DNA from 4 places in the Pseudomonas sp. AC193 genome. Region 2 is predicted to be linked to each of the others. Evidence: predicted binding sites of a transcription regulator. Region 2 holds the regulator's gene; each other region holds the start of a gene.
What was found. The regulator FliA, encoded in region 2, starts transcription of late flagellar genes. The targets are predictions, from matches to a motif close to CTAAAGTTTNNNNNNNNNNNGCCGNTAA.
Positions count from the first base shown of each region.

Region 1: a site for FliA is predicted at 3,570-3,597, ahead of ACZZ0D_RS01855 (chemotaxis protein CheW). Genes of this name have one in related genera too.
Region 3: a site for FliA is predicted at 5,467-5,494, ahead of ACZZ0D_RS25240 (methyl-accepting chemotaxis protein). Genes of this name have one in related genera too.
Region 4: a site for FliA is predicted at 5,080-5,107, ahead of motA (flagellar motor stator protein MotA). Genes of this name have one in related genera too.

Region 1 covers NZ_OZ409832.1:383,981-391,705, forward strand. Annotated here, with positions in the region: gene ACZZ0D_RS01830 (DUF6124 family protein) at 1-115, shown strand, start outside; gene ACZZ0D_RS01835 (hypothetical protein) at 414-653, shown strand; gene ACZZ0D_RS01840 (YkgJ family cysteine cluster protein) at 803-1,552, opposite strand; gene ACZZ0D_RS01845 (hypothetical protein) at 1,636-1,962, opposite strand; gene ACZZ0D_RS01850 (GNAT family N-acetyltransferase) at 2,115-2,576, opposite strand; gene ACZZ0D_RS01855 (chemotaxis protein CheW) at 2,604-3,506, opposite strand; gene norR (nitric oxide reductase transcriptional regulator NorR) at 3,831-5,390, opposite strand; gene hmpA (NO-inducible flavohemoprotein) at 5,555-6,736, shown strand; gene ACZZ0D_RS01870 (disulfide bond formation protein B) at 6,967-7,476, shown strand.
Region 2 covers NZ_OZ409832.1:3,608,799-3,616,523, forward strand. Annotated here, with positions in the region: gene ACZZ0D_RS16260 (flagellar motor protein) at 1-132, opposite strand, end outside; gene ACZZ0D_RS16265 (protein-glutamate methylesterase/protein-glutamine glutaminase) at 132-1,286, opposite strand; gene ACZZ0D_RS16270 (chemotaxis protein CheA) at 1,336-3,570, opposite strand; gene ACZZ0D_RS16275 (protein phosphatase CheZ) at 3,607-4,395, opposite strand; gene ACZZ0D_RS16280 (chemotaxis response regulator CheY) at 4,414-4,785, opposite strand; gene fliA (RNA polymerase sigma factor FliA) at 4,952-5,692, opposite strand; partial or broken gene fleN (flagellar synthesis regulator FleN) at 5,689-6,518, opposite strand; gene flhF (flagellar biosynthesis protein FlhF) at 6,635-7,725, opposite strand, start outside.
Region 3 covers NZ_OZ409832.1:5,632,307-5,640,031, reverse strand. Annotated here, with positions in the region: gene ACZZ0D_RS25255 (hypothetical protein) at 1-71, shown strand, start outside; gene ACZZ0D_RS25250 (YifB family Mg chelatase-like AAA ATPase) at 455-1,948, shown strand; gene ACZZ0D_RS25245 (aldose 1-epimerase family protein) at 1,945-3,159, opposite strand; gene ACZZ0D_RS25240 (methyl-accepting chemotaxis protein) at 3,379-5,355, opposite strand; gene ACZZ0D_RS25235 (LysR substrate-binding domain-containing protein) at 5,545-6,465, opposite strand; gene ACZZ0D_RS25230 (NorM family multidrug efflux MATE transporter) at 6,625-7,725, shown strand, end outside.
Region 4 covers NZ_OZ409832.1:4,778,275-4,785,999, reverse strand. Annotated here, with positions in the region: gene ACZZ0D_RS21550 (molecular chaperone) at 1-1,557, opposite strand, end outside; partial or broken gene asd (archaetidylserine decarboxylase) at 1,734-2,595, opposite strand; gene rhdA (rhodanese-like domain-containing protein) at 2,613-3,428, opposite strand; gene ACZZ0D_RS21535 (HDOD domain-containing protein) at 3,471-5,009, opposite strand; gene motA (flagellar motor stator protein MotA) at 5,176-6,027, shown strand; gene motB (flagellar motor protein MotB) at 6,031-7,083, shown strand; gene ACZZ0D_RS21520 (toll/interleukin-1 receptor domain-containing protein) at 7,192-7,677, opposite strand; gene ACZZ0D_RS21515 (caspase family protein) at 7,677-7,725, opposite strand, start outside.

The DNA of each region.
Region 1 (7,725 bases), 3.2 Mb from region 2:
CGCCGATCAGCTCAGCCGCCCGCAACGCAGCACGGCGTTGGCTATCCAGCAGATCGTCATGCTTGCCGAATTGGCGGTAAACCGGGCACTGGATCGGGTTGATCCGCAAATGTAACTCGTCCTGATACCGCGTCATCGTTCTTCGCGAGCAAGCTCGCTCCCACCTTGAAAGGCGTCCGACCTGTGGGAGCGAGCCTGCTCGCGAAGACGTCGGATCGGGCAACACATCTCTACCGGTCAGCGTTGTTAAGCAGTCCCAAAAGGGACCGATCAGTCCCAAAAAGGGACTGACTGCTCTGCAAGCCGTTCGGCGCGCACTGCAAATCTTCAGGTGCCGAGCCATGGCGCACAGGTATACTGCGCGCCTTCGCGGCTCACTGTTCGGGCCCGACTTTTTGCTTTCCGGAGCTTTCATGACTTCCCCGACCCAACCGCCGGTTGACGACGCTATCAGCGATGTCCCGGCCGATCTGACCGACGTCAGCGAAACCAAGCCTGCGATCCCGGCGTTCAAGTTCCCGTTCAAGCCCGGCGAATTGGCGGCTGGCAAGGACTCGAATCAGCCGTGGTACAAGAACGGCGCCAAGAACGGCCACACCAAAACCCCGGGCATGGCCCCGCCGGGTACGCGTCGGTCGATGGGTAAGCGCTGAGTCAGATTTGCTTGATCGGGCGGGCCTCTTCGCTGGCAAGCCAGCTCCCACAGGTTTCTCGGGTGTTCACATCATTTGTGTACGGCACAAAACCCTGTGGGAGCGGGCTTGCTCGCGAAGGCGCCATCAGCCCCAGCGCAACTCCCGCATCAAGCCGCCCGCAACGAAATAAACGCATACGTCTGCGCCGGCTCTGTCACCACCTGAGCCCCGGCCGCCAGCACTTGCCCGGCAATGTCCTCCCCGGACACATGAAACAACCATTCACTCTGCGCCTTGTTCAGCGGTTGTTCGATCACTTGATCAATCACCGACGCGAACGCGCTCATGTTCGGCAGATACGCGGTAAAGCCGTCGCCCTTCAACGCCGTGGTACGAATCCCCAACGTCGCGCAAATGGCATCCTTGAGCCGAATGTCATCACGATCCGCCTGGCGTGAGCGCTGAATCAATTCGACCAGTTCCTGATCCACCAACTCACCGCCAACAATCAACGCCGGCCCTTGTTCCCAAGACTCTGGCGGGCAATCTTTGGCGGAGGGATTGAGCGGGATATGCGGGTTGATTTCCGCCGGATAAATGCGGCACACCAATGGTCGGCGCTCGTAGATGCGGCAGAGCTTGTCTTCGTCAAGATTCCGGCAAGGCCCGACGTTGTACGCGGCGAAGGTGATTGCCACGTGCGCAGCGGTCGCGCCGCTGCGTACCACCGCCGAGCGACGTTCGGCGTGCTCGCGTTGCTGCGTTGGCAAGCCGAGTCCGTTGCCGAGAAAGGCCTCGACCAACACGATCACTTGACCACCGTCCGCCGCCCACATGCGGGCTTCGGCCAGGGTCAGGGGGACGTGGTGGTCGGTGCAGCATTTGCCGCAGCCTACGCAGGAAAACGTTGTATTCATTGAACGGCCAGTCGCGATTCAGGGCATTAAACGGTGACGGAAAACCACCGCGCTGACCTGAATCGAAGCAAGTTGTGCGCCACTCACTGGGTTTTGGCGGGCGGGCGGATCGAGTCCCACTCGGTGACGAACGCGGTTTTCGACTGTTTGTTGTAGAGGCACAGCTCGGTGCCTTGCTGGCCTTTCATGTGTTTTTGCGGGTAGGTGCCTTGCAGCAGCACGGCGGTGTAGCCGACGCGGTCATCGAATTGCGCGGGGCTGCCCACGGGTTTTGGGGTTTTGAGACCGCTGGCTTTGGTGCAGCTGGCGAGGACGGTTTTATCGTAGGCGGCCCAGGCGTCGGGGCTTGAGGCTTGGGCCTGGGAGGCTAGGGCGGTGAGGCAGAGGAGGCTGAGGGTGAGGGCTTTCATGATTGGGCGTCCTTGGTGTGGGTGGCCAAGCTTGGAGTCTGCCTCTGCAGTTTTGTTGCTTAGGTTATCGTCAAAAGATCGCAGCCTTCGGCAGCTCCTACAGGGGATCGCGAACATCTGTAGGAGCTGCCGAAGGCTGCGATCTTTTGACTTTACAGGTCGGGCACCAATTCCCGGCGGACTACATACATCCCGACACTTTCATACAAGCGCTGCGCCCGCAGGTTGTCTTCCAGCACCTTCAAATCAACAAACCCTTCGCGCCGTTGCTGAAACACCTTGAACGCATTCACCAGCAACGCCCGGCCCAATCCTCGGCCCTGCGCCCGAGGGTGCACCACCAGATTCTTGATATAGGCACTCGTCCAGCACTGCGCCACACCGACAACCCCTTCGCCATCGCAGGCAATAAAGCACAAGGTCGGGTCGTATTCCGGATCGCGCTCAAAGCGTTGCTGCCATTCATCGAGCATCGGCACCCGGCCACCGCCCTCGCGGTAACCGAGTTGCATCAGGTGATGCACCGCTGGCGCCAGTTCTGCGCGGTATACGGAAATGTCGATGCCTGAGGGCCATTGCACATCCGGCACGACTTCAGCCAAGTCGCGCCGCATCAGAAAACAATACGTCTCGCTCAACACTCACTGCCCGTGCGCAGCGACGTGCTTGGCCGCTTCGATCAAACGCTGGGTCAGTTCCGGCGAGGAGAATTTGGTCAACACCGCATTCGCACCCGCCAGCCGCGCTTTTTCGCTGTTCATCGCGCTGTCGAGCGAGGTGTGCAGCAGCACGTAGAGGTGGGCGAAGTCCGGGGTTTCGCGCAGGGTGCGGGTGAAGGCGTAGCCGTCCATTTCGGACATTTCGATGTCGGAGACGATCAGGTTGATCTGCTGCGCCGTGCCTTGCAGGTCGAGCAGGCAGTCGATGGCTTCCTTGGCGCTGCGCGCGGTGTGGCATTGCAGGCCGAGGTTACGCAGGGTGTGCACCGATTGTTGCAGCGCGACCTGGCTGTCGTCGACCACCAGAATCCGTGCGTTACCGAGGACTTCGGCGTCTTCCATGGTCAGGTCGGTCGGCGCCATTTCGATCTGCGCCGGGGCGATGCTGTGGATGACTTTTTCGATGTCGAGCACCTGCACCAGCGTGCCGTCCACCGAGGTCACGCCGGTGATGTAAGCGCGCGGGCCGCCGGAGCCGAACGGTGGGGGTTTGATGTCGGTGGTCAGGCAGTGGACGATTTTGCTCACGGCTTGCACGTGCAGGCCCTGCTTGGAACGGCTGACGTCGGTGACAATCAGGCAGCCGCCGTCCGGGTCTTCCAGCGGTCGTTCGCCGATCGCGCGGCTGAGGTCGATCACCGACAGCGAATTACCGCGCAGCGTGGCGATGCCTTTGACGTGCGGATGTGATTCCGGGAGTTTGGTCAGTGGCGGGCAGGGGATGATTTCACTGACTTTCAGCAGGTTGATCGCCATCAGCTTGCCGCTGCGCAAGGTAAACAGCAGAAGCGAAAGTGAATCTGCGCGGGCTTTGGTGGAAGACATATAAACCTTCTGTGGAAAAAGGTGGTGGGCGAGGGTGGATCGCCAAGAACTATTGATGCCGGGTTATCGGCGTTAAGGGGTGGGGCTTTAGGTCAGTTGTCGGGTGGGGGTTGGATTCAGAGTCTGCGGTCAGATCAGAGCCCCTCACCCCAGCCCTCTCCCAGAGGGAGAGGGGGCCGATTGGGGGATATTGTAGAATTCCGCCGACCTGAACGTGCTCTGCTGAATCCACAATCGACTCAATGTTTCAGGTCGATGGATGATGCAAGACATCTCGGTCGGCTCCCTCTCCCTCCGGGAGAGGGCTGGGGTGAGGGTCTGCCTTTAGCTCTTCATCCCCAACCGCTTAGCCATCCGCCCAAGATTCGCCCGATCCAGCCCCAATTCCCGCGCCGCGCTCGCCCAGTTATCCTGATTCCGCTCCAGTGCCGCACTGATCAACCGCCGCTGATACTCCTCAGTCGCACTGCGCAAATCACCGTTAATCAACGGCGCCGTCGCGACAACATCGGCAGCCGCGGCGGCAGAGTTATCCACAACCTCACGCGGCAAATCCAGATCCGCTGCACTCAAACTCAAAATCTTCGGCCGCACCTTGCAGTTACCCAACGCCTTCAACGCACTGCGCCCAATCAAATGCTCCAGCTCGCGCACGTTGCCGGGCCAGGTATAAGCGAGCAGCGCTTCCTGCGCATCGCTGTTCAGACGCAGGCTATTAAGGCCCATGCGCGAACGGTTCTGCTCCAGAAAGAAACCGCTGAGCAACAACACATCCCGCCCACGATCATGCAGCGCCGGCACACGCAGCGGGTACACACTCATACGGTGATAGAAGTCGGCACGATAGCGACCGCTGCGTACTTCCTCGGCCAAATCGCGGTTGGTCGCGGCGATCAAACGCACGTCGACTTGATGCTCTTTATCCGAGCCCAAACGCTGCAACTGCCCGCTCTGCAACACCCGCAGCAACTTGGCCTGCACCGTCAGCGACAGTTCACCCACTTCATCGAGAAACAGCGTGCCGCCATTGGCCAGTTCAAACTTGCCACGACGGTCGCTGGTGGCGCCGGTGAACGCGCCGCGGACATGGCCGAACAATTCGCTTTCCACCAAGGTGTCCGGCAGTGCGGCGCAGTTGAGGCTGATGATCGGTTTCTCGGCGCGCGGGGAGGCGGCGTGGATCGCTTGCGCCACCAGCTCTTTGCCGACTCCGGTTTCGCCAGTGATCAGCACAGTCAGATCGCTGCCGCCGACCAGGTTGATCTCCTCCACCAAGCGTTTGAGCGCTTTGCTCTGGCCGATCATTTCGCGGTTTTGCTGACCGCTGGCTTGGCGGTACACCTCGGCGCGCTGATGCTCGTCCTCCGCGCGAATCGCCAGTCGTTCGATGCACTCGGCCGCGTTGACCGTGGCCGAGGCCAGACTGGCAAACGCTTGCAGAGCATCCAGTTCAATCGGCTCGAAACGCTCCGGATCGAGCGCGTCGAGGGTGATCAGCCCCCAGAGTTTTTCATCGACAAACAGCGGGCAGCCGAGACAGTCGTGGACTTCCAGATGTTCGTCGAGCCCATCGACCAAACCGTCATAAGGATCGGGCAAGTCGCTGTCGGCGGCGAAACGCGTTGGCCCGGCACCGGCCAGAAGGATTTCGAAGCGCGGGTGCTCGCTGACCTTAAAACGGCGGCCAAGGGTGTCGGTACTCAAACCATCGACTGCCAGCGGCACCAGCGATTCACCGTCGAGGCGCAACAACGCGGCGGCATCGCACGGCAGCAGGGCGCGCATGGCTTCGAGCAAGCGTCGATAACGCTCGCCCTCGGGCAGTTCGCGAGACAGGTCGGAGACTAATGGCAGTAGAGCGGTAAGCAGAGATTTGGCAGTCATGGTCTTGTAGTCAAAAAGACAAGATGTAGTCGCGATGACTATAAAACCCTTTGAGTCGTTATGACTACGTATTTCTCAAGCCATTGATTTATAGGGATTAAAAAGTTGGCACGGAAACTGATATGACTCAGATAACTTTTTCAAGAAGCTCAGGAGTCACTCTTATGCTTAGCGTCCAGGATCGTGCCATCGTCAAATCCACCGTGCCTCTGCTGGAAAGTGGCGGGGAAGCGCTGATCACGCACTTCTATCGCATGATGCTCTCTGAATATCCGGAAGTACGCCCTCTGTTTAATCAGGCGCACCAAGCCAGCGGCGATCAACCGCGTGCTCTGGCCAACGGGGTTTTGATGTACGCCCGCCACATTGATCAGCTTGATCAGTTGGGCGATCTGGTGGCGAAGATCATCAACAAGCATGTGGCCCTGCAGATTCTGCCGGAGCACTACCCGATTGTCGGTACCTGCCTGCTGCGGGCGATCTCTGAAGTGCTCGGTGACGAAATCGCCACCCCGGAAGTGATGAGCGCGTGGGGCGCGGCGTACGGTCAACTGGCCGACATTCTGATCGGTGCAGAAACAGCCATCTACGACGAGAAAGAACACGCAGTAGGCGGCTGGCGTGGGGCGCGCGACTTCATCGTCGCGGCCAAGGTTGAAGAGAGCGCGGAAATTATCTCGTTCTACTTCGAACCTGCCGACAAAGGCGCGATTCTGGCGGCTGAGCCGGGTCAGTATATCGGCATGAAGTTGATCCTCGATGGCGAAGAAATCCGCCGCAACTACTCGCTGTCGGCGCTGGCCAACAAAGGTCAGTACCGCATCAGCGTGAAACGTGAACCGGGTGGCCGTGCGTCGAATCACTTGCACGATCAACTGCACGTCGGCGCGAGCATTCAGCTGTTCCCGCCATCGGGCGAGTTCACCCTGACGGCCAGCGATAAACCGCTGGTGCTGATCAGTGGCGGTGTGGGTATTACGCCAACATTGGCGATGCTCGAAGCGGCGCTGGAAACCGAGCGTCCGGTGCACTTTATCCACTGCGCGCGCAATGGCGGCGTGCATGCGTTCCGCGACTGGGTCGATGGCTTGGCGGCGCGTCATCCGCAGCTCAAGCGTTTCTACTGCTACGCCGAAGACGATGGCGTTAGCCCGGCGGCGGACAAGGTCGGCATGTTGAGCCTGGAGCAATTGGGCGAGTGGTTGCCGGAACAGCGTGATGTCGATGCTTACTTCCTTGGGCCGAAGGGGTTCATGGGCGCGATCAAGCGTCACCTGAAAGCGCTGGGTGTGCCGGAGCAGCAGAGCCGTTACGAGTTCTTCGGGCCGGCTTCGGCTTTGGAATGATCTGAGACCGAGTTGTCCCCTTCGCGAGCAAGCCCGCTCCCACACTTGGAATGCATTTCAAACTGTGGGAGCGAGCTTGCTCGCGAAGGCCGTTATGCGGTCTGTATTTGTGCACCCTGTTTAAAAGGTTAATGGTTCCTTAACCGCTTTATCGTTTATTCCCCCGGTGTAGACTTGCGACAACTTTCAGCCGCACGCCGGCTGAACCATGGACATACAAGGGAAACGCGATGAGCGAGGAAACAATGCGGTTGGGACGTGAGCGGCGCTTTCTGGTGCTGTTGGGCATCATCTGCCTGGCGCTGATCGGTGGGGCGTTGTACATGCAGATCGTGCTCGGTGAAGCGCCATGCCCGCTGTGCATCTTGCAGCGTTATGCGTTGCTGCTGATTGCGATCTTCGCGTTCATCGGCGCGGCCATGCGCACGCGTCGCAGCATCACCGTGTTCGAAGTGCTGGTGGTGATTTGCGCACTGGCCGGCGCGGCTGTTGCCGGGCACCACGTGTACACGCAGTTCTATCCGGCAGTGAGCTGCGGCATCGATGTGCTGCAGCCGATTGTCGATGATCTGCCGCTGGCGAAGATCTTCCCGCTGGGCTTTCAGGTCGACGGTTTCTGCTCGACGCCGTACCCGCCGATCCTCGGCCTGTCGCTGGCGCAATGGGCGCTGGTGGCGTTCGTGCTGGTGGTGATTCTGGTGCCGCTGCTGACCTCGCGTAACCGCAAGGCACTGCGCTGAGTCAACTATTCGGCAAGTAAGCCGATACAGAAAACGCCTCGATTTGCGGATCAGTAAATCGGGGCGTTTTGCATTTCAGAGACTTTGTGAAAACACCGTGACGAACGGCAACGGAGGGTGCGACAGGTGTGCGACATGTTGTCACACGCGGTGTGTCGCAGGGCTTCGCGAGGGGCTGGATTGGCCTCCTGTTACACAAAAACATTGGTCTGTTTCGGCAATTTTCTGCTTTTAAGCACAAACGCTCGA
Region 2 (7,725 bases):
GACGGTGCCGCCGAGGACGATCAACGCGGCAGGACCGTTGGCCAGCGCACCGATGTGGCCGCCTTCAAGGTAGTTGCCGCCGATGATGGCGACGAACGCCATGATGATCCCGATAAGGCTTAGAACATCCATCAGATACACGCCTCGACGATGTGCTTGCCGATCTCGTCCAGGCTGTACACCGCGTCGGCGAGGTCAGCTTTGACGATGGCCATCGGCATGCCGTAGATCACGCAACTGGCTTCGTCCTGCGCCCAGATCGAGCTGCCGCCCTGCTTGAGCAAACGCGCGCCTTCACGGCCGTCGGCGCCCATGCCTGTGAGCACCACCGCCAGAACTTTGTCACCGTAGGACTTGGCCGCAGAGCCGAAGGTGATGTCCACGCACGGCTTGTAATTCAGACGCTCGTCGCCCGGCAGAATCTTCACCGCGCCACGGCCGTCGATCATCATTTGCTTGCCACCCGGCGCCAGCAACGCCAGCCCCGGACGCAGGATGTCGCCATCCTCGGCTTCCTTGACGGTGATGCGGCAGAGTTTGTCGAGACGCTCGGCAAACGCTTTGGTGAACGCCGCCGGCATGTGCTGGATCAACACGATCGGTGCCGGGAAGTTCGCTGGCAACTGAGTCAACACCCGTTGCAGCGCAACCGGACCGCCCGTCGAGGTGCCGATGGCAACCAGTTTGTAAGCCTTGCGTTTCGGTGCCGGCGACGAAGCGCTGGCGGCCGGTGCACGGGTTGCAACCGGAGCATGCACTGGCGCTGGACGCACCGCAGCGCTGGTGCTGTGGCTGCTGCTGTGGCTACTGAAACTTGATGCAGTCGGAGCAGGCGTCGGTGCAGGCGCAGCCACTGGAGCCGGCGCACTGTAAGCACTGAAACGACGATTACTGCGCGAGATGCTGTGCACCTTTTCGCACAGCAGTTGTTTGACCTTCTCGGGATTGCGCGAGATGTCTTCGAAATTCTTCGGCAGAAAATCCACCGCGCCGGCGTCCAGCGCATCGAGGGTGACCCGAGCGCCTTCGTGGGTCAGCGAGGAGAACATCAACACCGGAGTCGGGCAGCGCTGCATGATGTGCCGCACCGCCGTGATGCCGTCCATCATGGGCATCTCGTAGTCCATGGTGATCACGTCCGGCTTCAGCGCCAGTGCCTGATCGATGGCCTCTTTACCGTTGGTGGCGGTGCCGACCACCTGGATGCTCGGATCCGCTGAAAGAATTTCCGAGACGCGGCGGCGGAAAAAACCCGAATCGTCCACCACCAGGACTTTGACTGCCATAAACACTCCATTAGGTGCAGCGGAGCGTAATCGCCCCGCCGCCCCGGATTCAAATACGCCGTGCGGCGTAACGCTTGAGCATGCTTGGAACATCGAGAATCAGCGCGATGCGGCCGTCACCGGTGATGGTGGCGCCGGACATGCCCGGAGTGCCCTGCAGCATTTTGCCCAATGGCTTGATGACCACTTCTTCCTGGCCGACCAGTTGATCGACGACGAAGCCGATCCGCTGAGTGCCCACCGAAAGGATCACCACATGGCCTTCGCGCTGCTCTTCGTGAGCGGCGGAGCTGACCAGCCAGCGCTTGAGGTAGAACAGTGGCAGCGCCTTGTCCCGCACGATCACCACTTCCTGGCCGTCGACGACGTTGGTGGTCGACAGGTCGAGGTGGAAAATTTCGTTGACGTTGACCAGCGGGAACGCGAACGCCTGATTGCCGAGCATGACCATCAACGTCGGCATGATCGCCAGCGTCAGCGGCACCTTGATGACAATCTTCGAGCCCTGGCCCTTGGTCGAGTAGATGTTGATCGAACCGTTGAGCTGGGAAATCTTGGTCTTCACCACGTCCATGCCGACACCGCGGCCGGAGACGTCGGAGATCTCGGTCTTGGTCGAGAAACCCGGAGCGAAGATCAGGTTGTAGCACTCGGTATCGCTGAGGCGATCGGCCGCGTCCTTGTCCATCACCCCGCGTTTTACCGCGATGGCGCGCAGCACGTTCGGATCCATGCCTTTGCCGTCATCGGAAATCGACAGCAGGATGTGATCGCCTTCTTGCTCGGCGGCCAGCACCACACGACCGCCACGGGCCTTGCCCGATGCTTCGCGTTCTTCCGGCGACTCGATGCCGTGGTCGACCGCGTTACGCACCAAGTGAGCCAGCGGATCGGCCAGGGCCTCGACGAGGTTTTTGTCGAGGTCGGTTTCTTCGCCGACCAGCTCCAAGTTGATCTCTTTTTTCAGCTGACGGGCCAGGTCACGAACCAGACGCGGGAAGCGCCCGAAGACTTTCTTGATCGGCTGCATCCGCGTTTTCATCACTGCGGTTTGCAGGTCAGCGGTGACCACATCGAGGTTCGACACAGCCTTTTGCATGGCTTCGTCGCCGCTGTTCAAGCCCAGGCGCACCAGACGGTTACGCACCAGTACCAGTTCGCCGACCATGTTCATGATTTCGTCGAGACGTGCGGTATCGACGCGCACGGTGGTCTCGGCTTCGCTCGCCGGTTTTTCCGGTGGCGGTGTTGCCGGTGCACGGGCCGGAGCCGGCGCAGCAGCTTTGGGGGCTTCGGCTTTTGGCTCAGGCTTGGCGACAGGTTTCGGCGCCGCAGCGGCTGGAGCCTTGGCGACTGGCGTGGCCACCGTCGAAGCGCTGCCCGCAGAGGCGGCGCCGACATCGGTGAATTTGCCTTTGCCGTGCAATTCGTCGAGCAGCGATTCGAATTCGTGATCGCTGATCAAGTCGCTGCCGGCAGCGGCGGCCGCTGGAGCAGCAGGCGCAGGTGCCGAGGCAATCGCCGACTCCAGCGCTTCGACGGCGAAGTTGCCTTTGCCGTGCAACTGATCGAGCAACGCTTCAAATTCGTCGTCGGTGATGTCCGAGCTGTCGCCCGCTGCCGGAGCAACCGGAGCCGCTGGCGTCGCCGCTACGGCGTCCGGCGCGAACTGGCCTTTGCCGTGCAGTTGATCCAGCAACGACTCGAATTCGGCGTCGGTGATTTCATCGCTGGCGGCGCTATCGGCCACCGGCGCTGGCGGGGCTTCGGCTTGTGCCTTGACGGCATTCAGCGAGTCCAGCAGTTGTTCAAATTCGTTGTCGGTGATGTCGCCCGAATCGCTTTCCGCGACCGGCGCTTCAACGACTTCTTCGACCGCGACGGCATCCGCCGATTGCGGCTCGGCCAGACGTGCCAGCGCTGCCAGCAGCTCAGGCGTTGCAGCGGTGATCGGTGCGCGTTCACGCACCTCAGTGAACATGCTGTTCACCGCGTCCAGTGCTTCCAGCACCACGTCCATCAGTTCTGCATCAACGCGACGCTCACCCTTGCGCAGGATGTCGAACACGTTTTCGGCGATGTGACAGCACTCCACCAGCTCATTGAGCTGAAGGAAGCCGGCGCCCCCTTTTACAGTGTGGAAACCGCGAAAAATTGCATTGAGCAGATCCGCGTCATCCGGTCGGCTTTCCAGCTCGACCAGTTGCTCGGACAGTTGCTCAAGAATCTCGCCGGCCTCAACCAGGAAATCCTGAAGGATCTCTTCATCGGCGCCGAAGCTCATTAATGGGGTGCTCCTAACAGGTCTAAAAACCTAAACTCAAAATCCAAGGCTGGATAACAAATCGTCCACATCGTCCTGACCGGACACAACGTCTTCTCGTTTATCGGCATGAATCTGCGGACCTTCACCCTGCGAGAGATGTTTTTGTGGATCTTTTTCTGCAAGCATCGCGGCGCGGTCATGTTCGATGCCCGCAAAGCGGTCCACCTGACTGGCCATGAGTACGAGTTTGAGCAAATTGCTTTCGACTTCGGTGACCAGTTGGGTCACGCGTTTGATCACCTGACCGGTGAGGTCCTGGTAATCCTGGGCCAGCAGAATGTCGTTGAGATTGCTCGACACCGCACGGTTGCCCGTGTGGCTGCGCGACAGAAAACCGTCGACCCGGCGCGCCAGTTCGCGGAACTCTTCAGCCCCGACTTCGCGGCGCATGAAACGGCCCCAATCCGTGCTCAGAGCCTGGGCTTCTTCAGCCAGACCATTGACCACCGGCGTGGCGCTTTCCACCAGATCCATGGTGCGGTTGGCCGCAGCTTCCGTCAGCTTGACCACATAGCCCAGACGTTCGGTAGCGTCGGTGATTTGCGACACTTCCTCGGCCTGCGGCATGTGCGGATCGATCTGGAAATTGACGATCGCACTGTGCAGTTCGCGTGTGAGCTTGCCCACTTCCTGATACAGGCCGCGGTCACGGGTCTGATTGAGCTCATGGATCAGTTGCACAGCGTCGCCGAACTTGCCTTTTTCAAGGCTCTCGACCAGTTCGACCGCGTGTTTTTTCAGGGTCGACTCGAAATCGCCCTGTGAAAATTCTTTATGCTCCATAGCTCCCCCGCGCGTTCATCAGCCGATGCGTTCGAAAATCTTCTCGATTTTGTCTTTCAGCGCCTGAGCCGTGAAAGGTTTGACGACGTAGCCGTTCACACCGGCCTGAGCGGCTTCGATGATCTGCTCGCGCTTGGCTTCAGCAGTCACCATCAATACCGGCAGGTGCTTGAGTTTTTCGTCGGCACGCACGTGACGCAGCAGGTCGATACCGGTCATGCCCGGCATGTTCCAGTCCGTTACCAGAAAGTCGATGCTTCCGCTGTTGAGCACTGGAATGGCAGTGGTGCCATCGTCAGCCTCGACGGTGTTGGTGAACCCAAGATCACGCAGCAGGTTCTTGATGATCCGCCGCATCGTTGAGAAGTCATCAACGATGAGGATTTTCATGTCTTTGTTCAATTCGACCTCCAAGCAGTCTTAAACGCGCCCAGCACCTGGACGCGCCACTTCAATCAATCGGCGCAGCACTCGAAGACTGTCTGGAGCACAACAGAGCAAGACCGGTGCCGTTCATCACCGCACCAGCCTCGTTCGCAGTGTCCCCACACTGCCTTCAGCGCGCTCGCCACTCCCCCAAACGCCCCCGCAAACGGGCCGCGCACTGGCTGTGTAACTGGCTGACCCGCGATTCACTGACGCCAAGGACTTCACCGATTTCCTTGAGGTTCAGCTCTTCGTCGTAGTACAGCGCCAACACCAGTCGCTCACGCTCCGGCAAATTGGCAATCGCGTCCGCCAGCGCCGCCTGGAAGCGTTCATCTTCCAGATCGCGTGACGGCTCAAGATGAGCACTCGCGCCATCCTCGTGCAGCCCTTCGTGTTCGCCGTCCTGCAACAGATCGTCGAAACTGAACAGGCGACTGCCCAAGGTGTCATTCAAAATCCCGTAGTAATCGTCGAGACTCAATTGGAGTTCGGCCGCAACTTCGTGATCTTTAGCATCACGGCCGGTTTTAGCTTCAATTGAGCGAATTGCGTCGCTGACCATCCGGGTATTGCGGTGAACCGAGCGTGGTGCCCAATCCCCTTTGCGCACTTCGTCGAGCATCGCGCCGCGGATTCGAATGCCCGCGTACGTTTCGAAACTGGCGCCTTTACTGGCGTCGTATTTGGTCGAGACTTCAAGCAGGCCGATCATCCCGGCCTGGATCAGGTCTTCAACCTGCACACTTGCCGGCAACCGCGCCAGCAAGTGATAGGCAATGCGTTTGACCAGCGGCGCGTAACGCTCGATCAGCTCGTACTGAGCGTCGCGTGCCGACTTCTTGTAGTAATTCATACCGCTAGCGGTCATAGCACGGGCCCTGCCGTTTGCTGCACGAGGCGCTCGACAAAAAACTCAAGGTGGCCGCGCGGGTTGGCGGGCAGCGGCCAGGTGTCGACCTTTTGCGCGATGGCCTTGAACGCCAGCGCGCACTTGGAACGCGGGAAGGCTTCATAGACAGCGCGCTGCTTCTGCACCGCTTTGCGCACGCTTTCGTCGTAAGGCACGGCGCCGACGTATTGTAAGGCGACGTCGAGGAAGCGATCCGTGACCTTGGTCAACTTGGCGAACAGGTTGCGACCTTCTTGCGGGCTCTGCGCCATGTTGGCGAGGACGCGGAAGCGGTTCATGCCGTAATCGCGGTTGAGCAGTTTGATCAGTGCGTAAGCGTCAGTGATCGAGGTCGGCTCATCGCAGACCACCAGCAACACTTCCTGCGCTGCGCGAACGAAACTGACTACCGAGTCACCAATACCTGCAGCGGTGTCGATCACCAGAACGTCGAGATTGTCGCCGATGTCACTGAAGGCCTGAATCAGGCCGGCGTGTTGCGCCGGGCTCAGATGAACCATGCTCTGCGTGCCGGACGCGGCCGGTACGATGCGGATCCCGCCGGGACCTGCAACAGTACGTCGCGCAGCTCACAGCGGCCTTCGATGACATCGGCCAGAGTGCGTTTGGGTGTCAGGCCCAGCAGAACGTCGACGTTCGCCAGTCCCAGATCGGCGTCCAGCAGCATGACCCGACGGCCAAGCTCTGCCAGCGCCAGAGACAAGTTCACTGACACGTTAGTTTTGCCGACGCCACCTTTGCCGCCGGTCACCGCGATCACCTGTACGGGATGCATGCTGCCCATGTTATTTCTTTACCTTGTCTTGCATAGACGGAGGCCACATTACTGGCTGCGCGTTCACAAACGGAACAATGCATGGCAGACCATCGATGTAGGTACAAAAACTGTTCATGAATACCTCAGCCTACCTGCTTGGTGGGGCTGTGGTAGATATCAGCGAACATGTCAGCCATGGCTTCTTCGCTGGGTTCTTCCTGCATTTGCACGCTGACGGCGCGGCTGACCAGTTGATGACGGCGCGGCAGATGCAAATCATCCGGAATCCGTGGGCCATCGGTCAGGTACGCGACCGGCAATTCATGACTGATCGCCAGGCTTAACACTTCGCCAAGGCTGGCCGTTTCATCCAGTTTAGTCAGGATGCACCCGGCGAGCCCGCAACGCTTGTAACTGTGATAAGCGGCGGTTAGAACCTGTTTCTGGCTGGTGGTTGCCAATACCAGATAATTTTTTGAACGGATGCCACGCCCGGCGAGGCTTTCGAGCTGCATGCGCAGGGCCGGATCGCTGGCTTGCAGGCCGGCGGTATCGATCAGCACCACGCGTTTGCGCAGCAATGGATCCAGCGCCTGCACCAGCGACTGGCCCGGATCAACGTGGGTCACCGGCACATTGAGAATGCGGCCCAGGGTCTTCAGTTGTTCCTGCGCGCCGATGCGGAAGCTGTCCATGCTCACCAGCGCGACATTCTGCGCGCCGTATTTCAGCACATAACGTGCGGCCAGTTTCGCCAGCGTGGTGGTCTTGCCCATGCCGGCAGGGCCGACCATGGCGATCACACCACCCTCTTCCAGCGGCTCGACTTCCGGCACGGCAATCATTCGCGCCAGATGCGCGAGCAGCATGCGCCAGGCCTGACGCGGCTCTTCGATGTCGCTGATCATCGACAGCAGATCACGCGACAGCGGGCCAGACAGACCGATGCGTTGCAGACGGCGATACAGATTGGCTTGCGCCGGACGGCTGCCCTGCAGTTGATTCCAGGCCAGTGTGCCGAGCTGCACTTCCATCAGCTCGCGCAGGCTGTTCAATTCAAAACGCATCGAATCCAGTGCGCGTGGATCGACGCCGCCGGAGGACTGCGCCGGTGCCGGGGCTGGACGCGCTGGCGCGGCGTAGGTCGGCTCCGTCAGCGGTTCAGCGGCGGTCAACGGCAGGCCAGCGGTGAGTGGCAGGCCGGCAAAGATCTGGCGATTGCTATTGCCATCGG
Region 3 (7,725 bases), 2.0 Mb from region 2:
GGTACCCGCAAAAACGCGCACATGGCACGTTAGTGGGGCAGATACCACGAGCACCATCAAATCAGAAATAAAAAAAGGCGTCCGATGGACGCCTTTTAAGTGTTTTTTGAGGAGTAGTCGCAGCGATTCTTTAGCTCCGGGCTTTACGGCCGTGGGTTCAGAATCCGACAGGCTAGCCCGTCGTCACTACTTCAGAGAAACCAGCTTTCTCTGCTGCCAAAAATGCGGGGGAGCTTTTGCTGGTGCCCAGTCCCGACGAATGCGCAGTTGCAGTCCTCGAACAGGATGATCCGTCAATGCCGGTCGAGAGTCAACGCTCCAATTCAGGCAAGCAGTGACAGCCCATCGGGTCTTGATACGTCTTGTAAACCTCTATTTCAGCACTGAAACCCGGCTCAACTACCCTTAAAAAAACCGCAGGAAGCGGCTCCCCGATTCAGCTCAAGGAACGACCATGTCCCTCTCCATCGTCCACAGTCGCGCCCAGATTGGCGTGGAAGCCCCCGCTGTTACCGTCGAAGTCCATCTGGCCAACGGTCTGCCGTCGCTGACCATGGTCGGCCTGCCCGAGGCGGCTGTGAAGGAGAGCAAGGATCGGGTGCGCAGCGCGATCATCAATTCCGGGCTGCAGTTTCCCGCGCGGCGGATCACCTTGAATCTGGCGCCAGCGGATTTGCCAAAGGACGGTGGGCGGTTTGATCTGGCGATTGCCTTGGGGATTCTGTCGGCGAGTGTGCAGGTGCCGTGTCTGACGCTGGATGATGTGGAATGTCTTGGTGAGTTGGCGCTGTCCGGCGCCGTACGAGCGGTGCGTGGCGTGTTGCCGGCAGCATTGGCGGCGCGCAAGGCGGGTCGTGCGCTGGTGGTGCCGCGAGCGAATGCTGAGGAGGCCTGCCTTGCTTCGGGGTTGAAGGTGTTTGCGGTGGATCATCTGCTGGAGGCGGTGGCGCATTTCAATGGCCATACGCCGGTTGAACCGTATGTCTCGAACGGCCTGATGTACGCCAGCAAACCCTATCCCGATCTCAACGAAGTCCAAGGCCAATCAGCTGCCAAACGTGCGCTGCTGATTGCCGCGGCGGGCGCGCATAACCTGTTGTTCAGCGGCCCGCCGGGGACGGGCAAAACCTTGTTGGCCAGTCGCCTGCCCGGGTTGCTGCCACCACTTGCCGAAAGCGAGGCACTGGAAGTGGCGGCCATTCAATCGGTCGCCAGTTGCGTGCCTCTGACCCACTGGCCGCAGCGGCCGTTTCGCCAGCCGCATCACTCGGCATCCGGCCCGGCACTGGTCGGCGGCAGCTCGAAACCGCAACCTGGTGAAATCACCCTCGCCCACCACGGCGTGCTGTTTCTCGATGAATTGCCGGAGTTTGATCGCAAGGTTCTGGAGGTGCTGCGCGAGCCATTGGAGTCCGGACACATCGTGATTTCCCGAGCCAAGGATCGCGTGCGTTTTCCGGCGCGCTTTCAATTGGTGGCGGCGATGAATCCATGTCCCTGTGGATATCTTGGCGAGCCCAGCGGCAAATGTTCCTGCACCCCGGACATGGTGCAGCGCTATCGCAACAAGCTATCGGGGCCGCTGCTGGATCGAATTGATCTGCACCTGACGGTCGCGCGGGAGGCGACCGCGTTGAATCCGCAGGTAAAACCGGGAGAGGACAGTGCCACCGCCGCTGCCTTGGTCGCCGAGGCGCGGGAACGACAGCAGAAACGTCAGGGCTGCGCCAATGCATTTCTTGATTTGCCGGGGCTGAAGCGGCACTGCGCGTTATCCACAGCCGATGAAAAATGGCTCGAGTCGGCCTGTGAGCGATTAACGCTTTCGCTGCGCTCGGCCCATCGCCTGCTCAAGGTCGCCCGGACACTGGCAGACCTCGAACAAGTCGATGCAATCAAACGCGAACACTTGGCCGAGGCGCTGCAATATCGGCCGGCGACACCTTAATGCTCGGTCAGATCAACCAGCGGCGTCTGCCGCACTTCGGTGTCGCGCCCCGCCTGAATCTCGGTCACACGCTTCAAGGCGTTATCCACAGCACCTTTGTCTGCGAGCAGGCTGTAGCTGATCTGGAACTGTTTGTGTTCCTTCGGTGCGATGGTCGGCACCAGATTCAACGGACGCTGATAGCGGCGGTTGTAAGAAAAACTGGTGCCCGGCTCCAGCCCCGTGACATAGCCCTGCCCTTGGGTATCGGTGTTTTTCCACAGGGAAAACACCGGCAACTGCTGGGTATTGAAGCCAACAGAAACACCAAGGCTGCCCGCCTTGTTATGCAGAACAGTCAGGGTTTCACCTTTGGCGTCGGCATAGGGCACGACGTTGTAGACGGTTTCGTCGTAGTCCTTGGTCGGCGCACGATAAGTCTGCCAGTCAGCCAGATCGCCCTTGGCCTTGTCGTTGAACGGCGAGACCTGTTTTACCGGTGCAGCAAAACGGGCGCCCTGCTCGAGGAACGGCGTGCTGAAATTGCTGTGATACAGCGCCTGGTATTCCTTTGGATAGTCGCCGTTGTTGGTCAGCGTATCGTTAAGTGCAAAGCGCACGCTGCCAGGTTCGGTGACCAGTTCAGTGACGACCGAGAAGTCGACTTTCTTGAAGGCCTGCTCTTTCAGCTCGCCGCGCAGGCTGATGGCGTAGGGTGGCTTTTCGTCGATGTGCAGCGTGACGGTACTGGCCGGGATGTTGGCGGCGCGGCCATGCAAGGTCAGCAGTTCACCGTTGTCCATGCCGGGATGGCCAACCCATTCGTAACCGCAGCGGGCGACCAGCTCGTTGAAACCTTCCAGCCAGCCCAGACCACCGCGCCCGTTGAGCTCGATGAAGGCCGGGTTGACCACGTCCTTGACCGGCGAATCCCAACCCATGCGCACGTTGCCGACAGAGGCCTGCAAGACGTTCATCCCTCGGGTTGGCACCACCGAGAGTTTCATCGTGCCGTTATCGATATCGACGATGCTGACGCCTTCCTGCCGCCCCCCGTGCAAGGTACGCAGGCTGACGGAGAAGGGTTTGTCGGTTTTCACGCCGAGCTGCTCACTGGTGATGCTCCAGTTTTGCGCGGACTTGTTGGTATCGAGGAGGACGTAATCCCAGGCCATGGCGTGGGAAGCAGCAGAGAATGCGCCGAGGGCGACGGCGAGTTTGAGCGGGGTCATGGCAGCAGCCTTTATTGGAGTTGTGCCATTTTTATAGCGCTGCGGAAACGTTTCAGCAAGTGTGAAAGAGCAAGAGCTCGAGTGTTTTATCCAGGATTGGCAGTGAGGCGATCGCGAGCAGGCTCACTCCTACAGGGATCTTCAGTGATCACAAACATTGCGACCAACCAATACACCTGTAGGAGTGAGCCTGCTCGCGATAGCGATTTCAGCCACCCATCAACGAAACCGATCAACCTCGGCACGCAAGTCCGCCGCCAAGCCTTCCAGCTCTTTAGCCGTCACCGCCAGATTCGAAACAACCTCACGCTGCTCACTGTTGGCCAACGCAATGCTCTGCAAATTGCTGCTCAGCAACGTCGCGGTACTGCTCTGCTCCTGAGTCGCCGTGGTAATCGCAGCAAACTGCTGCCCCGCCGAACGGCTCTGCTCATCAATCCGCGCCAGCGCCGAGGCGACATTGGCGTTACGCGACAAGCCTTCCTGCATCAGCACATTGCCCTGCTCCATGGTGCTGATCGCGTTGCCGGTTTCCTGCTGAATGCTGTGGATCATCACCGAGATTTCATCGGTCGCCTGACGGGTACGCGAAGCCAGGCTGCGCACTTCATCCGCCACCACGGCGAAACCGCGACCTTGCTCACCGGCACGCGCCGCTTCAATTGCAGCGTTGAGCGCCAGCAAATTGGTCTGCTCGGCAATCGAGGTGATCACGCCAACGATGCCGCCAATTTCCTGCGAGCGCTGACCGAGCGTGTTGATCACTGTGGCGGTGCTGTTGAGGGCGCCAGCGATTTGCTCCAGAGAGGACGAAGCTTCTTCCATCGAGCTGCGGCCAATCTGCGTCTGCTGGGCGTTTTCCTGTGCCAGACGTTGGGTCGCGCCCATGTTGTCGGCGATGTTCAACGAGGTCGCGCTGAATTCTTCCACCGCGCCGGCCATGCTGGTGATTTCGCCGGACTGTTGCTCCATGCCTTCGTAAGCACCGCCAGACAAACCGGACAGTGCCTGCGCTCGGCTGTTGACCTCCGCGGAGGAACGGCGAATGTGCTCAACCATGGTCGACAGCGCCTGGCTCATCTGGTTGAACGCGCGCGACAACTGACCGATTTCGTCGTTACTCGCTACATCCAGACGCACGCTCAGATCACCGGCGCCCAAGGCTTCGGCCTGTCGCACCAGATCACCCAGCGGTTGCAGTTTCGAACGCAGCAGCCACATCGCCGAACCGACCGCCAGCAACATCGCCAACAGGCTGCCAATCGCCAGTTGCGTGCCGACGCTCCAGGTCACTGCACGAATCTCGGCTTTCGGCATGCTCGCCACCACCGACCACGGGCCGCCGTCGAACGGCACCGCGACACTGTAGAAATCTTCGGACGTGTCGCCCCAGAACTGGCCTTTGCCCGGCGATTTCGCCAGATCCTTGATCAGCGGGATCGCTTGATCCAGCGCCTGCACGCCCGCTGGTGGAACCAGCCATTTGCTTTGCTCATCAAGCAACGCCAGCGAGCCGGTCTGACCGATGCGGAAGCGTTTGAGGTTATCGAACTGAGCATTCTGCGCATCGGTGTAATCGAAACCGACGAACAGCACCGCAATCACTTTGCCGCTGCCATCGCGCACCGGGGTGTATTGGGTCATGTAGGAACGATCAAACAGCAAGGCGCGGCCGACATAACCCTGTCCGGCCATCAACTTCGCGTAGGCCGGATGGGCGTGGTCAAGCAAGGTGCCAATGGCGCGGCTGCCGTCCTGTTTGGTCAGCGAGGTGCTGACGCGGATGAAGTCTTCGCCACTGCGCACGAACAGCGTGGCGACGCCCGCGGTCATCTGCTTGAACTCGTCGACTTCCTTGAAGTTGTTGTTCAGCACTTCGCTGCCCAGATGCAGGCCCGGAGTCTGGGTGCCGGCAACACTCACTGGCTCGTCCGGATGAAGGCTCAACCCGCTGCTGAAGCGCTTCTCGAACAACCCGCTGAGGCGCTGGGTGCTTTCACGCAACGTGCCGTGGAAGGTGCTCAGTTGGTCGGCCAGCAGTCGCGCCTCACTGGCCAGATGTTCTTCACGGGTGGCGAGGTTGGCGGTATCCAGCGAACGCAACGCGAACACCGTACTGCCACTGATGACGACCGCCAGAATCACAGCAAGGGCAAGGCCCAGCTGCGAGGCAATCCGAGCGCGAGGTTGAGACATGAACAGCTCCTGGCCGAGCCACCGGATCCTCCTTGATCGCAGCTGATGCTCGGAATAATTCTAATAATGGGGGTGAAGCATGGAGACCGGCACGACGGTTCCACTTGCTCATAGTCGGCGGTAATTCCGAATACTTGAGCGCTGTGCGAGGGTATGGCACGGGGCCGGCATTGTGGCGGCTCGAACGTTTCAGCTCAAGCGCGCAACGGCCGGCAGTTCCATGGCGCGGACTTCGCCTTGAAGAAAATCGCTGAGGCGGCGCAAACGCTCACCTCCTGGACGGGTTTTTGGCCACACCAGGTAATAATCCAGGCCACTGGCAACGGCGGTCGGCCACGGCAGACTGAGGCGTCCTTGCGCGACATCTTCGGCGACCATCAACAAATCGCCCATTGATACCCCATAGCCACGCGCCGCCGCGATCATGCCAAGCTCCAGCGTGTCGAACACTTGCCCACCCTTGAGCGAGACCTGATCGGACAAGCCCATGTGCTCCAGCCAACTGCGCCAGTCGCGGCGATCCGGGGTCGGGTGGAGCAATTCGGTGTTTGCCAGTCGATCAAGATCCCACGGTTGATCGTTGAGCAGATTCGGCGCGCCGACCGGGATCAGTTCTTCGGGAAACAACAAACTCGCTTCCCAGTCCGGCGGAAAATGGCCGTCGCTGAGCAACACGGCGCAATCAAACGGCTCATCATTGAAGTCCACCGAATCGACATCCATCCACGCACTGGTCAGTTGCACCTCGTTGCCCGGCTGCAGGTGGCGGAAGCGACTCAGGCGCGCCAGCAACCAGCGCATGGTCAGGGTCGACGGGGCTTTCATGCGCAGGATGTCGTCCTCGGCGCGCAAGGTATTGCAGGCGCGCTCCAGCGCCGTGAAACCTTCGCGAATCCCCGGCAACAGCAGCCGCGCCGCTTCAGTCAGTTGCAGATTGCGACCGCTGCGGTGAAACAAGCGGCAGGCAAAATGCTCTTCCAGCGTACGAATATGCCGACTCACCGCGCTCTGGGTGATCGACAGTTCTTCCGCCGCGCGGGTGAACGAGCTATGTCGCGCCGCCGCTTCAAATGCGCGCAGGGCATACAACGGAGGAAGTCGACGGGCCATGCACAAAGCTCCAGTGGCGGGATGCAGCGAAATGAGCGGAATCTATTCAGGATGAGTTTTAGTCATGCCACCCATCCTTTTTATCCCTTTGTGCAATGCCTGCCAAGCGCCGAGAATCGACGGTCTCCTGTTACCTCTGAAAATTGAGTGGTGATACCCATGCAACATCCTGTGCGTACTGAACTCTGGGCCATTCTGCGGCTGGCAGGGCCGTTGATCGCTTCACAGTTGGCGCACATGTTGATGGTGCTGACCGACACTTTGATGATGGCGCGCCTCAGTCCCGAAGCGCTGGCCGGCGGCGGTCTGGGCGCGGCGACTTATTCGTTTGTGTCGATTTTTTGCATCGGTGTGATTGCCGCAGTCGGCACCTTGGTAGCGATTCGCAAAGGTGCGGGCGACATCATTGGCGCGGCCCGTCTGACCCAGGCCGGATTGTGGCTGGCGTGGCTGATGGCGCTGGGCGCCGGTTTGCTGCTGTGGAACCTGAAACCGGTGTTGCTGCTGTTCGGCCAGACCGAAACCAACGTCAACGCCGCCGGGCAATTCCTGATCGCCCTGCCCTTCGCCCTGCCCGGCTACCTGAGCTTTATGGCCCTGCGCGGTTTCACCAGTGCAATTGGTCGGGCGACACCGGTGATGGTCATCAGTCTGGCCGGCACCGTGGCCAACTTCCTGCTCAATTACGCGCTGATCACCGGCATGTTCGGTCTGCCGAAAATGGGCCTGATGGGCATCGGCCTGGTCACGGCGATTGTCGCCAACTGCATGGCGCTGGGGTTGGCCTGGCACATTCGTCGGCACCCGGCGTATGACGCTTATCCGCTGCGCGCAGGGTTATCGCGGCCGAATCGACAGTACCTGAAAGAGCTCTGGCGCCTCGGTCTGCCGATCGGTGGCACCTACGCGGTGGAAGTCGGTTTGTTCGCCTTCGCAGCACTGTGCATGGGCACCATGGGCAGCACGCAATTGGGCGCGCATCAGATCGCCCTGCAGATTGTTTCGGTGGCGTTCATGGTGCCGGCGGGGATGTCTTATGCGATCACCATGCGCATCGGCCAACATTACGGCGCCGGGCAATTGCTCGATGCACGGATGTCAGGCCGGGTCGGGATTGTCTTTGGTGCGGTGGTGATGCTCGGGTTTGCGATGGTGTTCTGGTTCTTGCCGAATCAATTGGTCGGGTTATTCCTTGATCACAACGATCCGGCGTTTGCCGAAGTGATTCGTTTGGCGGTGAGCCTGCTGGCCGTGGCGGCA
Region 4 (7,725 bases), 1.2 Mb from region 2:
TGTCGCGGGCACGTCGATGGCGCTGATCTCCGGCAACAATAATCCACGCAAATACTGGCTGTGATCGTCCCGCGAACGCACCAGTTGCAAGCCGCAGGGCTGGGCGTGTGGCGCCACCAGTTCAATGCCCATTTGCGTGCCGCCGCCGCGCACCTGACGAATCCAGCGAATCACCGCGATGCTCCAGCCCAGGCTGACGCTGTCCTGAATGCCGAGCATTTCCCCGGCCTGCAATTCGGCGGGGACTTCTTTCGGCCAGCCTAAACAGTAGCCGCCGGGGCTGTGATTGATCACGGGCAATGCGTAGGTCGGATAGTGCGGTGCAGCGTCGGCGCTGCTTTCGTCTTCGCCGAGGTGGTCGTACTGGATTTCTTCGTAGGGCAAAAACTCCTCGTTATTCTGTGGCGCCGAATCGAAGGCCTGGCTCCAACTGTCCTTTTCACCTTGAACCACGGCGTGGCTGAAATTCGCTGCGCGGGCGCCGGGATGTTTGAGCATGTCGCTGAAACTGCGCTCGCCGCCAAGGTAGAAGTGCAGGGCGCTCATGCCCACGCACACGGTCAGATTGCCTTGGCCGACGGTGCGCTGAAAACTGCGCTCGGCCGCTTCGCCCCACGTCGCGTGTAAATGTTGCAGCGTGTCGAAACTCAGTCCGGTCGGGACGGGCAAAGGCTTGGACGTGTCCTGATGCAGCAAATGCGCTTCGAGGGTATTCACCAGCGGTTGCGGATCGAAGCCGAGCAAACTGGCGCGTTGCTCACTGCGGAACATGCTGCGGTAACGCGGGCCGATATCGAGTTCGGCGCTGATCGCAAACAGGCCGTCGTCGGGCGTACCGGGGTGCAGCTTGAGCAGGGCGCTCCATGGTTCAAGCACTTCGGCAAGGCGGGCGATCTGGTTCTGGCGCAGTTGATTGCAGCGGGCGCTGCCGAGGAGCAGGGCGGCGATGTAAGTTTGTTCGAGGCTCAGCTCGGTGGTCAGGCTGGCCAGATCGTCATGCACGCGCCGCTGTTGCAGCTGCAATTCACACGCGATGCGATAGAGCTGATGCAGTTCAAACCACAGATGCTCTGGCGGCGGACTGTACAGCTGCGTGGCACGAACCAATTGACCCTTCAACGCATGCGCCGCTCGCTGCAACGCTAAACCGAGCAGCGCCGCACGATCCTTGCTGTACTTCGGCGCGATCCTCAGGACGATCTGTTTGTAACCGATCGCCAAATGACTTTGCAGAGCCTGACACAGATTGCTGATCTTGCGCGAACGCTCATCGAGCATGATCGCCTGATGCAGGAAATGTCGCTCCAGATGCTGGCAGACGAAATACACCTCGGGCCGCAGCAATTCGAGCAGTTGCAGACGGTTGTCGCTGGGGGTGAGCAATTGGTTGAGTTCGCCGAGGCCTTGATACAGCTGGCGGGCGGTTTCGCCGATGTTGGCCTTGGGCAGGCCGGCGATCCAGCGCTTGAGGTCGCGCGGGGTGGCTTCGCAAAATAACAGGCGCGGCTGATTCGGGGTCGGGGCGCGCAGCTGTGGGGGAGAGATGGTCTGGCTCATGCCAAAAACCATAGCAGCAAATAAGCGAGCGGGTGTTCTGCCTCAACGCATCGTCATTGAAGATGCACACAAAACAACGTGTAGGAGCTGCCGCAGGCTGCGATCTTTTGATCTTAAAACCAGGATCAAAAGATCGCAGCCTGCGGCAGCTCCTACAGGATTGCGTGTTTCTAGAATCAGGCGTTTGGCAGTGCCAGGCCTTGGCCCATCTGCACTGGCGAACCGGCAACCAGTTCTTCAGCCCACTTCACCTGATCCGGGCCGAACAGCACGATGGCCGTCGAGCCCAGTTTGAAGCGGCCCAGTTCAGCACCTTTCTCCAGATGGATCGGCGCACGCGCGGCTTCGTCGTAGCGGAAGGTTTTCAGCTCACGCTTCGGCGGGGTGACCAGACCGGCCCACACGGTTTCGATCGAAGCGACGATCATCGCGCCGACCAGCACTACCGCCATCGGGCCGCGCTCGGTGTCGAAAATGCACGCCACGCGCTCGTTGCGAGCGAACAGTTCCGGCACGTTTTCAGCGGTGGTCTGATTCACCGAGAAAATCCGGCCCGGGATGTAGACCATCTCGCGCAGGGTGCCGGCCAGCGGCATGTGCACGCGGTGGTAGTCCTTCGGCGACAGGTAAATAGTGGCGAAGTCGCCGCCCATGAACGGTGCCGCGTTGGCCGCATCACCGCCGAGCAGTTCGAGGACGCTGAAGCTGTGGCCCTTGGCCTGGAACACGCGACCGTGTTCGATCGGGCCGAGCTGGCTGACCGCACCGTCGGCCGGGCTGAGGATCGCGCCCGGGGTTTCGTCCAGCGGACGCGCGCCGTCTTTCAGGGCGCGGGTGAAGAAGGCGTTGAAGTGCTCGTAAGCGGTCAGGTCACTCCACCAGCGCTTGCGACATGTCGACTTGATAACGCTTGGCGAACCACTGGGTGAACGCATTCTTGAACCAGCGCACGCGGCACTCGGCAACGCAGCCGGCCAGGCGCGACAGCAGGTGATGAGGCAGCAGGTACTGACTGAGGATAAACAGACGCTCTTTCATTAGTTGTCCTTAAAACCTTAAATCTCGACTGGCGTGTCAGGGTGGTTGCCCCATTCGCCCCAGGAACCGGCGTAGCCTTTTACCCGCGGATAACCGAGGGATTTGGCCACCAGATAAGTGAAGCCCGACCGGTGATGGGTCTGGCAGTGGGTAATGATTTCTTTGTCCTTGGTGATCCCGAGGTCTTCGAGGATCTGCGGCATGTCGCTGCGAATGCGCAACTGACGCGCCTTGTCCATGCCCGCCGTCCATTCGAAATTGACCGCGCCGGGAATGTGCCCGGCCTTGGCGGCCAGCACTTTCTCGCCGGAGTATTCCAGCGGCCCGCGCGCATCCCAGATTGCCAGATCGGCAGCCCCGAGACGGCTTTGCAGGTATTCACGGGTCGCGGTCGGTTCGTCGTGCAGGGTCAACGGCAGTGGGCCGCCGACGGCTGCCGGCACCTGAATCGACATCGGCATGCCATCCGCCAGCCACGCCGGCAAACCACCGTCTATATAGTGGTATTTGTGGTGACCGATCACGTCGAGCAACCAGATGAAGCGTCCGGCCCAGCCGCCGCCCTCATCGTCGTAAACCACGTAGACCGCGTCCTTGCGATGGCCCAACTCGCCGAACAATGCTTCCAGATCGGCTTTGGCCGGCAGCAAACCCGGCGCCGGCGGCTGGCCGAGCTGGGTACGCTTGGGGTCGACAAAGCGCGCGCCGGGGAGATGTCCCTCGGTGTAGCGGGCGGCACTGGTCAGATCCACCAGAATCAGCTCTTCAGACTCAAGCCGAGGCAGCAGGTCGCTCGGTTCGATGACGAGCGGCAAGCCAGAGAAGTCAGACATGCGAGGTCTCCAGAGCACAAAGGGGAGGATTGTAGCGCAGCCTCATCGGCCACGGCTGCTAAAGCTGTACAGGGCTTTTTCGATGCACTGCGCGGTTTTGCCAAAGGCCTGCACGGTGATGTCGGCAAACGGCCCGCCGCCCTGATCGGCGACAACGATCATGATCACCCGGCCATTGTTGACCAATGAGCGCAGGAACAAATGCTCACCGCGAAACAACGTGCGCAGGCCCGGCGGCAGCAGGGCGGAGAACTGCGCGTTGTTGTCCGGGTTGATCCGCACCTGCGCTTGTTGCGCGAGCAAACGTTGCAGCACGCTGCTCTGGCTGACGACAAAATTCAGCGCTGCCGCTTCTTTCGGCAGGCCGAAGGTTTGATTCACGCGCAGATTGGATTGTGTGCGGTCAGCCATCAGGATCATCACCCGACGCATGCCGCTGGCCACCAGCGCATCGCGGGCGGCGACGGTCAGGCTCATGGCATTGGTGAAGCGGCTCGGCTCAGCCAGCAGTTCGGCGCATTGCTTACGCCACTGGCCCAGGTCTTCAGAGGTCGGCGCGGCGGCGGGCAGCATGCCGGCCGGCAAGCGACGGGTGCCCCACGGCCACAACAGCGAAACGGCCGGGTGCCACAAATCAGGCATCGCATGTTGCCGGGCACTGTTCGCGGCTTGTTGGTGCAACTGTTGCTGCACCTCGTCCATGGAAATCTGCAGATACAGGCTGGTCAGGTATTGCCAGCGCTCACTGTGCGGACTGTCCCAAGCCTGTTGCGCCGACAGCGCCAGACCGTTGGCAAGCAGCACGGTGTTGGCCGGTTGGTTGAGCCAGCGGCGCAAAGTCGGGTCATCGTCGAGGCGATTTTGCTGGCGCAGCGGGTGTTCGCTGTCGCGGGCGATGCGCAGCACTTTGACCAGTTCACGCTGTTCGCTGAGCAGCAATTTATAGCCTTGCTGCACCCAGATCGGCAGGTGCCAGACCGCAACCAGCGCTTCCGCGATCCGCAGCAGGCGCACGCCGAACAATTGCTTTTCGACGGTGCGTGCCGACTCGCCCTTGTGGATAACCCGCAGCTCCCACTCTTCGAGCAACTGTGGATAAGTCAGCGCCAGTGGCCACAGTGGCGACAGAAACAACAGGCTGCCCCAATGAATGTCCTGCCACAGCCGCGCCAGGCGACTGGCGAAAAAGCCATTGGCCTGTTGCGTCGCGTGCTGGCTGATCATCTGCAATTGGCGCAGGGCCTTGGGAATTTGCATCTGCGGTTGGGCCGGCAGGCGCGCGAGCAACTCTTCGGTGCGGGCGAGGCCGAGACGATTGATCGCCACTTCAAGATTTTCCGCCGGCGTGCCCATGTTGCCGTGGGTGTGACGATTGGCCTCACGGATGATGCTCAAGGCCAGCGCCGGGCTGTCCTGCATCAAATCGGCGATGTCGCGCAGCGAGCTGCGGTTATCGCGGATCGCGCGACAGACTTTGTCGTGTGCCTCTTGCGGCACCGGCAGGCGAACGCTGTCGAGCAGCTTGACCCAGCCTTCGAGGGTGGTCGGTTTTGCGTGTGGGACGTTCGTTTCATTAGCCATGTCTGGACGGGATCTTCATCTGCTTTAGACGCGCCCGGCATGGGCTAAATTGGCTTTTCGCCTGAACTGGCTATAGTCTGGCGCAGTTTTGCCGATAAGTAGAAGAAGAGATTTTTTAACTTCCGAATATGACCTTGAACCCGACTTAAATAAGTACTTTCTACCTATGGCTAAAATTATCGGCATCATCGTCGTATTCGCGAGCGTGCTCGGCGGATACGTGCTTTCCCACGGCAAAATTGCCGCCCTGATCCAGCCTTTCGAGGTGTTGATTATCGGTGGCGCGGCACTCGGTGCGTTCCTGCAGGCCAACCCCGGCTACATGACGATGCACGTGCTCAAGAAATCCCTGAGCATGTTCAGTTCGCGCTTCACCCACACGTTCTATCTGGAAGTGCTGGGTCTGATCTACGAGATCCTCAACAAGAGCCGCCGCGAAGGCATGATGGCCATCGAGGGCGACATCGAAGACGCCGCCGCGAGTCCGATCTTCGCCAAGTACCCGGCCGTGCTCAAAGACGAACGCATGACCGCGTTCATCTGCGATTACCTGCGCATCATGTCGTCCGGCAACATGGCTCCGCACGAGCTGGAAGGCTTGTTCGACATGGAGCTTTACAGCCTTAAAGAAGACCTCGAACATCCATCCCACGCGGTGAACGGCATCGCCGATGCCATGCCGGGTTTCGGTATCGTCGCGGCGGTACTCGGTATCGTAGTGACCATGGCCTCGCTGGGTGAAGGCGATCAGAAATCCATCGGTCTGCACGTCGGTGCGGCACTGGTCGGTACCTTCTTCGGTATTCTCGCGGCGTACGGTTTCTTCGGCCCGCTGGCGCATTCGCTGGCCCACGATGCCAAAGAAGAGCTGAACGTTTACGAAGCCATCAAAGCCTCGCTGGTGGCTTCGGCTTCCGGCATGCCGCCGTCGCTGGCGGTCGAGTTCGGCCGCAAAGTGCTGTACCCGGCGCACCGTCCAAGCTTCGCCGAGCTGGAACAAGCGGTTCGCGGTCGCTAAGTCATGGAAAATAATCAGCCGATTATCATCAAGCGCGTCAAGCGCATAGCCGGTGGGCATCACGGCGGGGCGTGGAAAATCGCCTTCGCCGACTTTGCGACGGCGATGATGGCGTTCTTCCTCGTGCTGTGGCTGCTGTCCACCGCCACACCCGAGCAGAAGATCGCCATCGCCGGTTACTTCAAAGACCCGGTCGGCTTCTCCGAAAGCGGCACGCCGTACATCATCGACTTGGGCGGCACGCCGACCCTGGCACCGGAAAATACCCTCAACCCTGAGGTGAAATCCCAGCCGCAACCAGACAAGGTCACCGTCGACACCGAACAGGTAGAAGGCATGGCCGAGCAGGTCGAGAAAGAACGTCTGGAACTGCTCCTGCAAGAACTGCAGAACAAGGTCGACGAGAACCCGCAGCTGCAGAAATTCAAGGATCAGATCCTCTTCGAGATCACCCCGAATGGTTTGCGCATCCAGATCATGGACGCCGAAAACCGGCCGATGTTTGACTCCGGTTCCGCACGTCTGAAGCCGTACTTCGAAGACATCTTGCTGGCGATGGCCGATACCATCAAAGCGGTGCCGAACAAAATCAGCATCAGCGGCCACACCGACGCCAAGCCGTACACTGGCACCGGCGATTTCGGAAACTGGGAGCTGTCGGCCAACCGCGCCAACGCTGCACGTCGTGCACTGGTGGCGGGTAGCTATCCGGATGCGCAAGTGGCGCGAGTGGTCGGTTATGCCTCGTCGGCGTTGTTCGACCGGGAAAATCCGTTCAACCCGGTCAACCGCCGCATCGACATCGTCGTCCTGACCAAAAAGGCCCAGGAAGCGATCGAGGGTGCGCAAGGTGCGGACGCAGCGAAACCAGTCGATGAAAGCCACAACGGCGCCACCCCGGCAGCGCCGGTTGATCCGAATGCTCTGCCGGCGGATCAGCAACCGGTGCCGCCGCATGAGTTGCGTGAACGGCTGAACTTGTTTGATGACGCCGCGCCGAAGCCGGCGGAACCGGGGAGTGCGGCGCCAGCGCCGGCTCCTGCGCCGAAGCAGTAAGAGACGAAAAAGCCGACAGAGATGTCGGCTTTTTTGTGGTTGTCGGTTTCATTTTGCAGATCATTTTCGTAACGCCACGAAAATGATTGGGAGGCGGTCAGTGAGATCTCAAAACCCCCGCCGAATCCTGCCCTTTAACTGATCATGAAACTGCTCAGCATTCCTCTTGTAAGTCCCCTTCATCGACTCACTCATCGAATCCAGCATCACCGAGCGCTTGTTCGTCACTTCCTCACGATAAGCATCAATAAAGAAATCCAGATCTTTATCCGTACTCAATTTCGGCCATTTATCCAGATACAGCGGCAGCTCCGCCGGCCCGGTCTTGAACGAGCAGATCCGTCGGTTGCTGATGGTCGCCTCGCCAATCTCGAACGGCACCCACCACGACGAAGCCGTCCGCTCCGAGACCACCGCCAGCAAGTGCGTGCACTCGGTGATGTTGCGGGTGATGACGCCGGTGATGTCGTCGGTGGTCTGTGATTCCGGATCGAGCACATCCAGGTAGGTCTTGATGTTCGCCTGTTTCAGGCGACTGTTGATCGCCATGGCCTGCATACGATCCATGTGGCGGTAGCTGATAAACACAGGCATCAGAAGTGTCCTTTGATTGCGAGTTCGCGGTAGTAGGCGCCGAGCGCG